One region of the Ancylobacter sp. IITR112 genome, then DNA from elsewhere that is predicted to be linked to it. Evidence: predicted binding sites of a transcription regulator. Region 1 holds the regulator's gene; each other region holds the start of a gene.
The links. Region 1 encodes PhoB, which activates phosphate uptake and scavenging genes when phosphate is short. Its sites were predicted from a motif close to TGTCATNNANCTGTCAT; they were not measured.
Positions count from the first base shown of each region.

Region 2: the regulator PhoB is predicted to act here: its motif matches at 1,970-1,986, upstream of AAC979_RS00825 (Orn/Lys/Arg decarboxylase N-terminal domain-containing protein).
Region 3: the regulator PhoB is predicted to act here: its motif matches at 2,798-2,814, upstream of AAC979_RS14660 (YdcH family protein).

Region 1 covers NZ_JBGCUS010000001.1:4,056,001-4,060,686, forward strand. Annotated here, with positions in the region: gene pstA (phosphate ABC transporter permease PstA) at 1-146, shown strand, start outside; gene pstB (phosphate ABC transporter ATP-binding protein PstB) at 155-976, shown strand; gene phoU (phosphate signaling complex protein PhoU) at 1,002-1,715, shown strand; gene phoB (phosphate regulon transcriptional regulator PhoB) at 1,750-2,451, shown strand; gene AAC979_RS19305 (bifunctional transcriptional activator/DNA repair enzyme AdaA) at 2,489-3,586, opposite strand; gene AAC979_RS19310 (polyhydroxyalkanoate depolymerase) at 3,654-4,686, opposite strand, start outside.
Region 2 covers NZ_JBGCUS010000001.1:184,612-189,297, forward strand. Annotated here, with positions in the region: gene AAC979_RS00800 (CHAD domain-containing protein) at 1-710, shown strand, start outside; partial or broken gene AAC979_RS00805 (IS5 family transposase) at 721-1,161, opposite strand; partial or broken gene AAC979_RS00810 (IS5/IS1182 family transposase) at 1,125-1,316, opposite strand; gene AAC979_RS00815 (transposase) at 1,234-1,488, opposite strand; gene AAC979_RS00820 (ADP-ribosylation/crystallin J1) at 1,527-1,874, opposite strand; gene AAC979_RS00825 (Orn/Lys/Arg decarboxylase N-terminal domain-containing protein) at 2,036-4,393, shown strand; gene AAC979_RS00830 (N-acetyltransferase family protein) at 4,414-4,686, shown strand, end outside.
Region 3 covers NZ_JBGCUS010000001.1:3,071,506-3,076,191, reverse strand. Annotated here, with positions in the region: gene AAC979_RS14670 (DUF1013 domain-containing protein) at 1-246, shown strand, start outside; gene AAC979_RS14665 (propionyl-CoA synthetase) at 327-2,255, opposite strand; gene AAC979_RS14660 (YdcH family protein) at 2,595-2,768, opposite strand; gene AAC979_RS14655 (YdcH family protein) at 2,976-3,182, shown strand; gene AAC979_RS14650 (peroxiredoxin) at 3,265-3,750, opposite strand; gene AAC979_RS14645 (protein-disulfide reductase DsbD domain-containing protein) at 3,883-4,641, opposite strand.

The sequences.
Region 1 (4,686 bases):
CCAGCCTGCCGATCGCGATCTATCAATATGCGGCCAGCCCCTTCGAGGACTGGGTTGCGCTGGCCTGGGCCGGCGCCCTGCTCATCACCGTCGGGGTGCTGACCCTGAACATCCTTTCCCGCCTCGTCCTGGCGAAGATGAAGTGAGACGGACCATGAACTTCGCACCTGAAACGTCGATCGACATCGCCTCCGCCGTCAACCGCGCCACCGCGCCGGCGGCCGAAGCCAAGCTCAAGGTCGAGAAGCTGAACTTCTTCTACGGCGACAACCACGCGCTGAAGAACATCAATTTCGAGATCCCGGAAAAGCGCGTCACCGCGATGATCGGGCCCTCGGGCTGCGGCAAGTCCACGCTGCTGCGCATCTTCAACCGCATGTACCAGCTCTATCCCGGCCAGCGCGCGGAAGGGAAGATCCTGTTCGACGGCGCGGACCTGCTGAGCAAGGATCTCGACTCCACCGTGGTGCGCTCGCGCATCGGCATGGTGTTCCAGAAGCCGACGCCCTTCCCGATGTCGATCTACGACAACATCGCCTTCGGCGTGCGCCTGCATGAGCGCCTCTCCAAGGCGCAGATGGACGAGCGTGTCGAGTGGTGCCTGCGCAAGGCGGCGATCTGGGAGGAGACCAAGGACCGGCTCCACACTTCCGCGCTCGGCATGTCCGGCGGCCAGCAGCAGCGCCTGTGCATCGCCCGCACCATCGCGGTGCGGCCGGAAGTGATCCTGCTCGACGAGCCCACCTCGGCGCTCGACCCGATCTCCACCTCGAAGATCGAAGATCTGATCGACGAGCTGAAGCAGGAATTCACCATCGTCATCGTCACCCACAACATGCAGCAGGCGGCGCGCTGCGCCGACATCACCTCGTTCTTCTATCTCGGCGAGCTGATCGAGGTCGCCGCGTCGAACGAGATTTTCACCAACCCGCGCGAAGCCCGCACCCGCGACTACATCACCGGCCGGTTCGGTTGAGCCCGCGACGAGAGAGGCCTGCCCCATGACCGAACATATCGTCTCGTCATTCGACACCGACCTCAAGGAACTCGGCCGCAGCGTCGTCGAGATGGGCGGACAGTCCGAGCGCCTCGTCGCCGATTCCGTGCAGGCGCTGGTCAAGCGCGACACGGAACTGGCGCAGAAGGTGATCGTGCTCGACGGTCCGGTCGACCTGCTGCAGCGCGAGATCGAGGAAAAGGCGGTGCTCATCATCGCCCGTCGCCAGCCGCTGGCCGGCGACCTGCGCGAGATCGTCGCGGCGATGCGCATCGCCAATGATCTCGAGCGCATTGGCGACCTCGCCAAGAACACCGGCAAGCGTGTGCTCGCCCTCACCGGCGAGTTCCACCCGCAGAAGCTGGTGCGCGGCGTGGAGCACATGTCCACCATCGTGCTCGAACAGCTCAAAGTGGTGCTCGACGCCTATGCCACCCGCGACGAGACGCGGGCGCTGGAAGTCTGGCAGCGCGACGGCGAGGTCGATGTGCTCTACACCTCGCTGTTCCGCGAACTCCTCACCTATATGATGGAGGATCCGCGCAACATCTCGCTGTGCACGCATCTGCTGTTCTGCGCCAAGAACATCGAGCGCATCGGCGACCACGCGACCAACATCGCCGAGACCATCCACTATCTTGTGACCGGCCAGCTTCTCACCGAGGAGCGTCCCAAGCAGGACACCAGCAGCCTGACCAGCGTCGCGTTCCCGGCCTGACGCCGGCGACCCGCGACCGCTCGGGAACGACATCATGCCCACCAACATACTGATCGTGGAGGATGAGGAGCCCCTCACCCTCCTGCTCCGCTACAATCTCGAATCCGAAGGCTATTCGGTCGATAATGTCGGGCGGGGCGACGAGGCGGAGACAAGGCTGCGCGAAAGCGTGCCGGACCTCCTCATCCTCGACTGGATGCTGCCCGGCCTCTCCGGCATCGAACTGTGCCGCCGCCTGCGCGCCCGGCCGGAAACCGAGCGGATGCCGATCCTCATGCTCACCGCCCGCGGCGAGGAGACCGAGCGCGTGCGCGGTCTCGCCACCGGTGCGGATGACTATGTGGTGAAGCCGTTCTCCGTCCCCGAGCTGGTGGCCCGGGTGCGGGCGCTGCTGCGCCGCGCCAAGCCGGAGCACATCTCCACCTTGCTGCGGGCCGGCGACATCGAGCTCGACCGCGAGACCAAGCGCGTGCACCGCGCCGGGCGGGAACTGCATCTCGGCCCGACGGAATTCCGCCTGCTGGAATTTCTCATGCAGTCGCCCGGCCGGGTCTATTCGCGCGAGCAGTTGCTCGACGGCGTGTGGGGGCAGGACGTTTATATCGACGAGCGTACGGTCGATGTGCATGTCGGCCGGCTGCGCAAGGCGCTCAACCGTCCGCGCCAGCCGGACCCGATCCGCACCGTGCGCGGCTCCGGCTATTCCTTCAACGAGATGTTCGCCCGCGCGCACTGAGCGCGGGCGAGCCGCCGGCCGGTCACCGCCCGCCGCCTCAGGCTGTGCGTGCCGGCGCGGCGCGGTAGTGCGCCTCGATTTCCAGCAGGCGCTGCTTGCGCCACAGCCCGCCGCCATAGCCGGTGAGGGCGCCGTCAGTACCGAGCACACGGTGGCAGGGGATGATGAGCGCGAGCTGGTTGGCGCCGTTCGCCCGCGCCACGGCGCGGATGGCGGAGGGCGCGCCGATCCGGCGGGCGATGTCGGCATAGCTCGCCGTCGCGCCGGCCGGTATGCGCCGCAGTTCCGCCCAGACGGCGCGGGTGAAGGCGCTGCCGTCGAGCGCGACAGGCGTGGCAAACTCCGCCGACCGGCCGGCGAAATAGGCCGCGAGTTCGGCGCGGATGCTCTCCGTTGGCGCATAGCTGCCGATCCCCAGCTCCCCCTTCGCGCCCTTGCGCAGCCGGGTGATCTCCGCCGGCAGGCCGCGCCGCTCAACGAATTCGAGCAGGTGGAGATGGGTGGCGCTGGAAATCGCGATCATGTCGCCGAGCGGCGTGCCGATCCAGTCGGCGAGCAGCCGCCCCTCGCCGGCGATCTCGCCCGGTGCGCAGCCGATCAGCCGGGCGAAGGCGGCGCGGAAGGCGCTGGCGGACTGGAAGCCGGCCTCCTGCTGCGCGGCGATGACCGATCCGCCGAGCGCCAGCGTCTCGAAGCCCTCGCGCAGCCGCCGGTGCCGGGCCATGTCGAGAAAGGTCATGCCGAATTGCCGCTTGAAGGCACGGCGGACGGTGGAGAGGTCATAGCCCATGCGGGTGATGTCGTCCTCGCCGAAGCGATAGGCCGGGCGCGCGTCGAGCGCGGCGAGCAGCGCCGCGATCATCGGGTCCGCCTCAGCGGCGGGCCGCAGCGGATGGCAGCGCTTGCACGGGCGGAAGCCAGCTTCGATGCAGGCGCCGATGGTGGGGCGGAAGCTGCAATTCTCGATCAGCGGCTTGCGCGCCGGGCAGGTGAGCCGGCAAAAGATGCCCGTCGTGGCGACGCAGACATAGGCGCGCCCCTCATAGCGCGCGTCACGCGCCAGCAGCGCCTGATAGAGCGTGGCGGCGTCCGGCAAGGTGAGGTCGAACAGGTCGTGCAGGGTTTCGGTCGGCATGGCCCGACGCTAGCACCGCGCCGGCACCGGCGCCGCCGGAAAACGGGCGGTTATTTTCCCGGCGCCCTCAACTTTCCGGCTGGTTGTGCCCCTTCTTCGGCCAGTTATGCGAGAGCACAAAGTCGGAGATGCGCGGGGCGATTTCGGCGCGGAAGCGCGAGCCGTTGAACACGCCGTAATGGCCCACGGTCGGCTGCAGGTAATGCGCCTTCATGTCGTCGGCGAGCCCGGAGCACAGGGTTTGCGCCGCCCGCGTCTGGCCGATGCCGGAAATGTCGTCATTCTCGCCCTCGACGGTGAGCAGCGCGACATTGCGGATCTTCGACGGATCGACCCTGGCGCCGCGATGGGTCATCAGCCCGCGCGGCAGCGCATGGTCGATGAACACGGTCTGCAGCGTCTGCAGGTAATATTCCGCCGGCAAATCCATGACCGAGAGATATTCGTCGTAGAACTCGCGGTGCTTGGCGGCGGAATCGCCGTCGCCCTTGACGAGGTGGCCGAACATGTCGGCATGGGCTTTCAGATGGCGCTCCAGATTCATCGCCATGAAGCCGTGCAACTGGAGAAAGCCGGGATAGACCTGCCGCATCACCCCGGCATTGGGCCAGGGCACGGTGGTGATGACATTGCGCTGGAACCACTCGATGCCGCGCTCTTCCGCGAAATGGTTCACCGCCGTCGGGCTTTCGCGCGTGTCGATCGGCCCGCCCATCAGCACCATGGAAGCCGGCACGTCGGGGTCGCCCATCTCTTCCATCCGCGCCACGGCGGCGAGCACCGGCACGGCCGGCTGGCAGACCGCGAGCGCATGCACCCCGCCACCGAGATGGTGGAAGATGTCGATGACGTAGTCGATATAGTCGTCGAGGCTGAACGGCCCCTCCGACACCGGCACGTTGCGCGCGTCCACCCAGTCGGTGATGTAGACATCGTGATTGGTCAGCAGGGTCTGCACCGTGCCGCGCAGCAGCGTCGCGTAATGGCCCGACAGCGGTGCGACGATCACCATGCGCGGCTGCGGCCGGCGCGGCTTCTGCGCGAAGTCGCGGCGGAAGTGCAGCAGCTTGCAGAAGGGCCGCTCCCACACGGTCTCGATC
Region 2 (4,686 bases), 3.9 Mb from region 1:
CGCTCGAGGCTCTCGGGCTCGACGCCAAGAGGCTGGCCAGCGCGCTCGGGCCGGCCCGCAACTGGGACGTGTTCGCCACCTCGACCATCGCCGAGATCGAGCGCGCCAATCTGCCCGGCATCGACTTCACCGGGCTGAAATCCGCCACCGCCGCGCCGCGGGAGCGCAGCTATCAGGCCGTCCGCGTCGATCTGATCGATCTCGCATGCACGCGCTTCCTGCTGTCGCTCGGCCGGGTGATCGAGCGCCGAAGCTGGCGCAACGATATCGGCATTGATGCTCTCGCCGTGCTCACCCAGCCGGCGCGCGAGTTCGCCGGGCGCGGGCTGGCGCGCCTGCACCGCAAGGCGCTGAAACAGGGCCACAATTTCCGTAAGTTGCGGCCGACGGCACGGCATGAGCTGCGCCTGACGCTGAAAAAGCTGCGCTACACGGCGGAGTTTCTGCTGCCGCTTTACGACTGTGAGGGCGCCGCCCGGAAATATCTGAAGCGGATGTCGCGGCTGCAGGACATTCTCGGCATCGACAACGACATCACCACCACCCAGGCGCTGCTGCGCGAGGTGGAGGAGGGCACGTCGCTGCCGCAGGTCCACAAGGCCATCGGCGCGATCACCGGCTGGCAGGGGCGCGACCGCATCGAGACCGCCGAGTCCCTTCGGCGCAGCTGGCGCAAATTCATCGACGCCGAGCCGTTCTGGCTCGGCTAGGCGGGCTACCCTAGGACCTAGACTCATTAACGCGTAGCCAGATGCGAATTGCGACGAGTTTGAAGGCGGCGAGGTAGTTCTCGGCCAGCTTGTCGTATCGTGTCGCAATGCGACGGAACTGCTTGGCCTTATTGAAGAAGCGCTCGACCAAGTTCCGCGCTTTGTAGAGGAACGGGCTGAAGCAGATCGGCTCAGTGCGGTTGGCTTTGGGTGGGATGTTGGCCCATGCCTTGCGTCCGCTGACGGCAACGCGCAGCGCGTTGGCGTCATAGCCCTTGTCGGCCAGCAGCATGGCGCCTTCCGGTAGGTCGGCGATCATGTCCGGAGCTGAGGCGATGTCGCTCTTCTGCCCAGCAGTGAGCGTCAGTTTGATCGGCCTGCCTTGGGCATCAACAAGAGCGTGGATTTTGGTTGTCAGCCCGCCTCGGGAACGACCGAGACAATGATCTCGATCCCCCTTTTTGCCGTCGCACCCTGCTGATGGACGCGAACGATGGAGGTGTCGATCATCTGCACCTTGCCGTCATGGGCTTTGGTGACAGCGTCCATGAGGCGGTCCCACACACCCGCTTTCCGCCATCGGACGAAGCGATTGTAGCAGGTGGTTCGTGGGCCGTATCGCTCGGGGAGGTCTCGCCACGGCGCTCCCGATCGGAGCGCCCCAGAAGATGCCGTTGAGCACACGTCGATCATCGACACGCGGCACTCCTTTCGGCTTGTTGGGCAACAGCGGCTCGATCGCGCGCCATTCGAAGTCGGTCAAATCATATCGGATCATGCGAAGTCTGAATCAGACTTCGCCGCAATATGAAAGCCTCAGCGGAACTCTCTCACCACCTCGATAGGCCCGACGATAGCGGCGTTAAACATTTCCAGCTCTTCCGCGGGTATCCAGTATTCTCGTAGCGCGCGACCACCTGCTTCCTGCGCGTCGTATTGCTTCAAGAAGTCACGGCGCACCTCAAAGCGCGTGACGAACCCTGCACCGCTTTGAGGCACATTCCAATCGCGAGCGATCCTGATTGCATAGTCTTCTGACAGCACGGGATAGAAGATCGGCTGATCCGGCAGTCGCGGTGGGAACGAGCGCATATCGCTTTCGCGGATAAGCGCGAGTTCGGCTGGGCCAACCGGCCGCCACAGTGTGATCGTGTCATGCTTCATGGTGCGACGTTAGCCGGTCGAGTGTCACCTTTCCACCGTCCACCGCACTTATGAGTTCACGGCCTAGCTCCCTCCGTCTCGGCTTGTCACCGCGTTGTCGTGCTGTCGTCATGAGGCACGTCGAAACGTCGCGTCAACGCCGAACAGGAGGGGATGCCCGGATGGACTATTTCAAACGCTTCAACTTCCTTTTCGCGACCCCCGCCTTCGATGCGGACGATCTGGAAGGCGCCCGCTATCACCAGATCGTCGCGGAGATCGAGAGCTCCGGCTTCGAGGTGGTGCGCGCCCGCACCATCGAGGACGCGGAGATTGCGGTGCAAACCGACGCCGCCATCGGCTGCATGATGGTGGATTGGGGCAAGAAGGGTATGGAGGGTAAGACCGCCGCCCTTATCAACCTGATGCGCCGGCGCGGCCTGGACTTCCCGATCATCCTGCTGATCCGCCGCAAGCGCTTCGAAGACGTGCCGGTCGAGGTGCTGGATTTCATCGACGGCTATGTCTTCCTCTCCGAGGAAACCCCCGCCTTCATCGCCAAGAACCTCATCAGCCGGCTCAAGCAATATGCCGAGACGCTGAAGACGCCCTTCTTCGGCGCGCTGGTGGATTATGCCGAGGAGGGCAACCAGCTCTGGACCTGCCCCGGGCATAATGGCGGCGTGTTCTACTCGCGCAGCCCGATCGGCCGGGTGTTCATGGAGCACCTGGGCGAGGCGGTGTTTCGCGACGACCTCGACAACTCCGTACTCGATCTCGGCGATCTTCTGACCCATGAGGGGCCGGCCCTCGCGGCGCAGAAGGAAGCGGCCAAGATCTTCGGGGCCGAGAAGACCTATTTCGTGCTCAACGGCACCTCGACCTCGAACAAGGTCGCGCTCTCCGCCCTCGTGACCGATGGCGACCTCGTGCTGTTCGACCGCAACAACCACAAGGCCGCCCATCATGGCGCGCTGATGATCTCCGGCGGCATTCCGGTCTATGTGCCGACCGTGCGCAATGCCTGGGGATTGATCGGCCCCATGGATGTCGCGGCGCTGGACGAGGAGGCGCTGCGCGAGCGCATCCGCACCCATCCGCTGGTCACCGACCCCGAGGCCTGGCAGAAGCCGCGGCCGTTCCGCGTCGCCGTCGTCGAGCAATGCACCTATGACGGCACGATCCACAATGCCGAGATGATCCTCGGGAAGATCGGGCATCTGTGCGACTACATCATGTTCGACGAGGCCTGGGCAGGCTTCATGAAGTTCCACCCGCTTTATGCCGGGCGCTTCGCCATGGGGCTGAAGGATCTGGGACCGGACGCGCCGGGCATCATCGCCACCCAGTCGACCCACAAGCAGCTCGCGAGCTTCAGCCAAGCCTCGCAGATCCACATGAAGGACCGGCATATCAAGGGGCAGAAGCGGCGCGTGGAGCATCGGCGCTTCAATGAGAGCTTCATGCAGCACGCCTCCACCTCGCCCTTCTACCCGCTGTTCGCCTCGCTCGATGTTGGCGCGCAGATGATGAAGGGACGCTCCGGCGAAGTGCTGTGGGACGACACGATCCGCCTCGGCATCGAGCTGCGCAAGAAGATCCGCGCGGTGCGCCGGGAGTTCGAGGAGAAGGAACAGCGCCCCGAGCGCCGCTGGTTCTTCGAGCCCTTCGTACCGGACCGGGTGGCGATTCCCGATGCCGCCAGCCCCGGCGCCGTGCATGACGTGCCGTGGGAGAGCGTCTCCACCGACCAGCTCGCCACCAACCCGGCCTTCTGGCACCTCACGCCGGGGGCCGCCTGGCACGGCTATGCCGGCATGGCGGCGGGCTTCGCCATGACCGATCCCAACAAGCTGACGCTGCTGACGCCCGGCTTCGACCGTTCCACCGGCGCCTATGCGGAGCACGGAATCCCGGCCCCCGTGGTCGCGCAATATCTGCGCGAGAACCGCATCGTCGCGGAGAAGAACGACCTCAATTCGCTGCTGTTCCTGCTCACCCCGGGCGTTGAATCGAGCAAGGCCGGCACGCTGATCAGCGGTCTGGTCGCCTTCAAGAAGCTGCATGATGACAACGCGCTGCTGGAAGACGCGATCCCCGAATTCTACCGGCGCCGGCCCGGGCGTTATGACGGCGTGCGCCTGCGCGACCTGTGCGGGGAGATGCACCGCTTCTTCCGCAGCGCCAATGTCAGCGCGTTGCAGGCCATGCAGTTCAAGGCCGAGCACCTGCCCGATATCGCGCTGTCTCCCCACGATGCGGCGCGCTGCCTCGTGCGCAACGATGTGGACTACCTGCCCATCGACGCCATTTCCGGGCGTATCGCCACCACGCCCTTCGTGGTCTACCCGCCGGGCATCGCCACGATCGTCCCCGGCGAGAGGCTCACGGAGCGCGCCCAGCCGATGATCGACTATCTCAGGATGTTCGAGGCCTGCTTCAATACGTTTCCGGGCTTTGATGTCGAGATCCAGGGTGTCTATCGCGAGACCGATGGCGCCGGTCGTATCCGGCTCTATACCTATGTGATTGCGGAATAAGCGGGAGTCCGGGTTCGTTCATGGAGCAGGAGAACGCAGTCATCGTCCGCCCGACGCGGGATTCCGACGTGGATGCCATGCTGGCAATCTACCGCCATCACATCCGCCGTGGCGTCGAGGAGGGGGTGGACGACAATGACACGCCGCAGCCCGACGACCTGCGGGAGCGGCGCAAGAACCTGAAGAACCGCCGCTTTCCCCACATCGTCGCGGTCCGGGACGGCGAGGTGGTGGGCTATGCCTATGTCGTGCTGTTCCGCAAGCGCCCGGCCTATCGCTACACCGTCAAACAT
Region 3 (4,686 bases), 980 kb from region 1:
GTGACGCTGGGCCTGTGCTCGCAGATCGACCTCGACATCGAGGTGCAGCGCTCCTCCAAGGACCGCCCCGCCGCGGTGGCGCCGGCGGGCGACGAGACGACGCTGCTGCCGGTCGACCTGTCGGTCGGCGACGGACCGGAGCCGTTCGTGCCCAGCCGCAAGCCGCGCGAGGAAGCGATCGACCTGGAAACCGTGTTCGCCAAGCTCGGCGGCTCGCGCAAGAGCGAGGCCGAGGACGAGGAATGAGCCCCGCCTGCCGGCGAGCGGCCTGAACGAAAAAGCCCGGAGCGTCGCCGCTCCGGGCTTTTTCATGCGCGCGGACGCGGTCAGGCGGCAGGCGCACCGGCAAGGCCGCGCGCGCCGAGCGCGGCGGCGATCTCGTCCAGCGCGGCGGGATCGTCGATGGTCGCCGGCATGTTCCACGGCTCGGCATCGGCGATCTTCTTCATCGTGCCGCGCAGGATCTTGCCCGAGCGCGTCTTCGGCAGCCGGTTGACGGTGATGGCGAGCCGGAACGCCGCCACCGGGCCGATGCGCTCGCGCACCAGCGCGACGATCTCCTGCTCGATATCTGCGGGGGAGCGCGCCACCCCGGCCTTCAGCACCACGAAGCCGCAGGGCACTTCGCCCTTCAATTCGTCATGAATGCCGATGACCGCGCATTCCGCGACATCGGCATGGGCCGCCAGCACTTCCTCCATACCGCCGGTGGACAGGCGGTGGCCGGCGACATTGATGATGTCGTCGGTGCGGCCCATGATGAACAACTGGCCATTGGCATCGGTGAAGCCGGCATCGGCCGTCTTGTAATAGCCGGGGAAGTCGAGGAGATAGCTCTCGCGGAAGCGCTCATCCTGCCGCCACAGCGTCGGCAGGCAGCCGGGCGGCAGCGGCAGCTTGATGGCGATGGAGCCCATGCGGTCGGGCCCCACGGGATGCCCGCCCTCATCGAGAATATCGACCTGATAGCCGGGCATCGGCACGCCGGTGGAGCCGACACGGATCGGCAGGGCGCCGAGGCCAACGGGATTGCCGGCGATCGCCCAGCCGGTTTCGGTCTGCCACCAGTGATCGACCACCGGCACACCAAGGCGGGCCTTGGCCCATTCCACCGTGTCAGGATCGGCGCGCTCGCCGGCGAGGAACAGCGTGCGCAGGCTGGAGCGGTCATAGGCGCCCATCAGCCGGCCTTCCGGGTCTTCCTTCTTGATCGCCCGCAATGCGGTAGGCGCGGTGAAAAGCGCTGCCACCTTGTATTGCTCGATCACCCGCCAGAAGGCGCCGGCATCCGGGGTGCCCACCGGCTTGCCCTCATAGAGAACCGTGGTGCAGCCGGTGAGCAGCGGGGCGTAGACGATGTAGGAATGGCCGACCACCCAGCCAATATCCGAGGCCGACCAATAGACCTCGCCCGGCTGCACGTCATAAAGCCCCTGCATCGACCAGCGCAGCGCCACCATGTAGCCGCCGGTGTCGCGCACCACGCCTTTCGGTTTTCCGGTCGTGCCCGAGGTGTAGAGAATATAGAGCGGGTCGGTCGCTTCCACCGGCACGCAGGCGGGCCGCAGGTCCGCCGTCCGCGCTGCCTCGCGCCGCGTGGCCCAGTCATGATCGCGGCCGGCGACCAGCTTGGCCTCCACCTGCGGCCGCTGAAAGATGAGGCAGGCTTCCGGCCGGTGCTTCGCCATGGTGAGGGCGAGGTCGAGCAGCGGCTTGTACTGCACCAGCCGTGAGGGTTCGATGCCGCAGGAGGCGGAGAGCACCACCTTGGGCTGGGCGTCCTCGATGCGGCTCGCCAGTTCGGCGGCGGCGAAACCGCCGAACACCACCGAATGAACCGCGCCGATGCGGGCGCAGGCCAGCATGGCGAACACCGCTTCCGGGATCATCGGCATGTAGATGACGACGCGGTCGCCCTTCCCGACGCCGAGTTCGCCCAACACGCCGGCGAGCAGGCTCACCTCGTCCTTCAGTTCCGCATAGGTGACCGTGCGCTGCGCCCCGGCCACCGGGCTGTCGTAGAAAATCGCCGGCTGGGCGCCACGCCCGCCATCGACATGGCGGTCCACCGCATTCTGGCAGACATTGGTGGTCCAGCCGGGAAACCAGCGGCCATAAAGGCCGAGGGAGGCCTCGAAGACGCGCTCGCCTTCGCTCATCCAGTCGATGCCGCGGGCGGCGTCGCGCCAGAAACCCTCGGGGTCTTCGATGGAGCGGGCGTGAACGGACGGGTAGCGGCTGGCGGAACCAGTCATGGCAGGCGTCTCCCTCGGGAATGTTCTTGTTGGACGGTTTTTTATGGCCGTGAGATTTCGCCTTTCAGCGCCGTCTGGCAAGACGCTGAAATGCTTACGCCCTTCGTCGGGTTGGCGCGGCCGGCCGCTGCCGGGCGCACAAAACGAACCGCCGGCAGCGAGGCCGGCGGGTAGCTGTCGGATTCAATCGGGGAAATCGCCGGACCGGGCGGCCGGCGCCGCGATGAGCGTGCCCCGCGACAGGCGCGAGGGGCGGCGCACTCCTGCCAGCCGCAGCGGACCGCCGGGGGCGACGCCCCGCGCGGGCGCGCGGAGCCGGGATGAAGCGGGTTGTGAGGGCTAGTGTACCGTGCCCTTGCAGCGGGCGATCTCGTCCTTGAGGATCAGCTTGCGCCGTTTGAGATCAGCGATGCGGGTAGCGTCGGTCGCGGGACGGGTGATTTCTTCCCGCAATTGCTTTTCAAGTGCCTGGTGGCGACGTTCCAACTCGGCAACATGCGACTGCATGGTCATGGACAGTATCTCCTGTCTTCCGAAGCGAACGTCATCAGTCTGTCACGAGAGTCACGGGCTGTCGATGAAAGGATGTGCTGCACTGCAGCGCGGTCGCTCACAGTGTGGGGAGCCCGGCTGTTGCGGCCGGCCGCAGGGGCGGCGATACTCGTGCCAGACCCCGGCCGGGCCGGGGATGAGTCGGGTTCGGGCGGGCGTTTGACACAGATGACGGCGGAAGAGGAACGCGAGCTTCTGGCTCTTCTCGAGCGCTTGCGGCAGGAGCACCGCGATCTGGATGTCGCGATCCAGGCGCTGCAGGACATGCCGGGAAGCGACCAGTTGCAGCTCGCACGTTTCAAGAAGCGCAAGCTGCAGCTACGCGACCGCATCGGCTTCATCGAGGACCAGATCTGCCCCGACATCATCGCCTGAGCGGCGGGATGCTGCGGAGGGTGCCGGCAGACATGGAAATCCCGGCGCGGGGACGGGCCCCGGCCGGGATCGGCGCCACAGGTCAGAACTGCGTGAGCAGCACGTCGGCGTTGGTCTTGTCGGCCTTGCTGGGCACGTCCTCGACATTGAGGATCATCACCTCGCCGTCCTCGACCAGCATGGAATAGCGCTTGGAGCGAACGCCGAGACCCGCCGCCGCGGCGTCGAAGTCGAGGCCGATGGCCTTGGCGAATTCAGCATTGCCGTCCGACAGGAACACGATCTTGCCCTCGGCGTTGGAGGCCTTCTCCCACGCCGCCATCACGAAGGGATCGTTGACGGCGGTGACCGCGATGGTGCTCACGCCCTTGGCGAGGATTTCCTCGGCGCGGGCAATGAAACTCGGCAGGTGGTTCTTGTGGCAGGTGGGCGTGAAGGCGCCGGGAACGGCGAACAGCACGACCTTCTTGTTCTTGAAGATCTCGTCGGTGGATTTCGGCACCGGGCCGTCCTCGGTGGCCACCCGGAAGGTGACGCTGGGAAGCTGGTCGCCGACCTTGATCGTCATGGAAATGTCCTTTCATACGGCGGGAAGGGGTGGAACGGACCCGCCGAAGGGCCGCGCCGGACCGGGCCTGCCGCAACGGAGGGGCCCGGTCCGACGGTACCATACCGATTTCCCGCGTGCCGGGAAGCGGGTTCAGCGGGTGGAAAGCGGCGCGTCCACCTGGATCGCCCGGTCGCCATCGACGAGGGTGAAGCGGAGCTTGGCCGCCGCGACATCGGCCCCGCTGGGCACGCCGTCGACCGGCAGCACGAAGACGGCGCGCCCGTCCGGGCCGATCTCGCGCACCGGAAGCGGCAGCGCCCAGTCCTCGTTCGGCCCCTCGACGAAGAGATCGGCGGCGGGGTCGCTCACCTCGGCGACGACCCGGATGGCGGCGTTGTCGGCGGAGCCTTTCAGCTCGGCGGCGGCGATGCCGGGTTCGCCCTCGGCGCCGAGCGCGGCCGGGCGCGGCACCTGCGCCAGCGCCTGGGCAAGCGCAGCGGACGGCGTGCCGGCGCCGCCGGGCGGCAGCGTCAGATCGAGCGCCGCAGTGGCCGGCTGGCAGATCCTGCCGCAGACGGCGAAATCGAGATTGAGCTTCAGCTCGACCGGCTGAGCGCGGTCCTTCGGGACGATGCGCAGCGGCAGCACCACGTCGTGCTTGTAGCCGATGGAGTAGGAGCCGCCATCATCGAACCGCGTGGGGGCCGGCCACAGCACCTCCACCGCCTCGACATTGTGCGAGCCGGTCCAGTCGAAATGCGGCGGCACGCCGCTGTCGCCGGGATAGCGCCAATAGGTCTTGAGGCCGGGCGGAAGGCGGATCTCCACGCCGCCCAGCAGCGCCTCGCCCTCGCTGCCGCCGGCGACCAGACGCGCCGCCGTGCCTTCCGGCGCCGACCAGGCGGACATCTCGCCGGCACCGGCCGGAACCGCGCAGGGAAGCAGCGCAAGCGA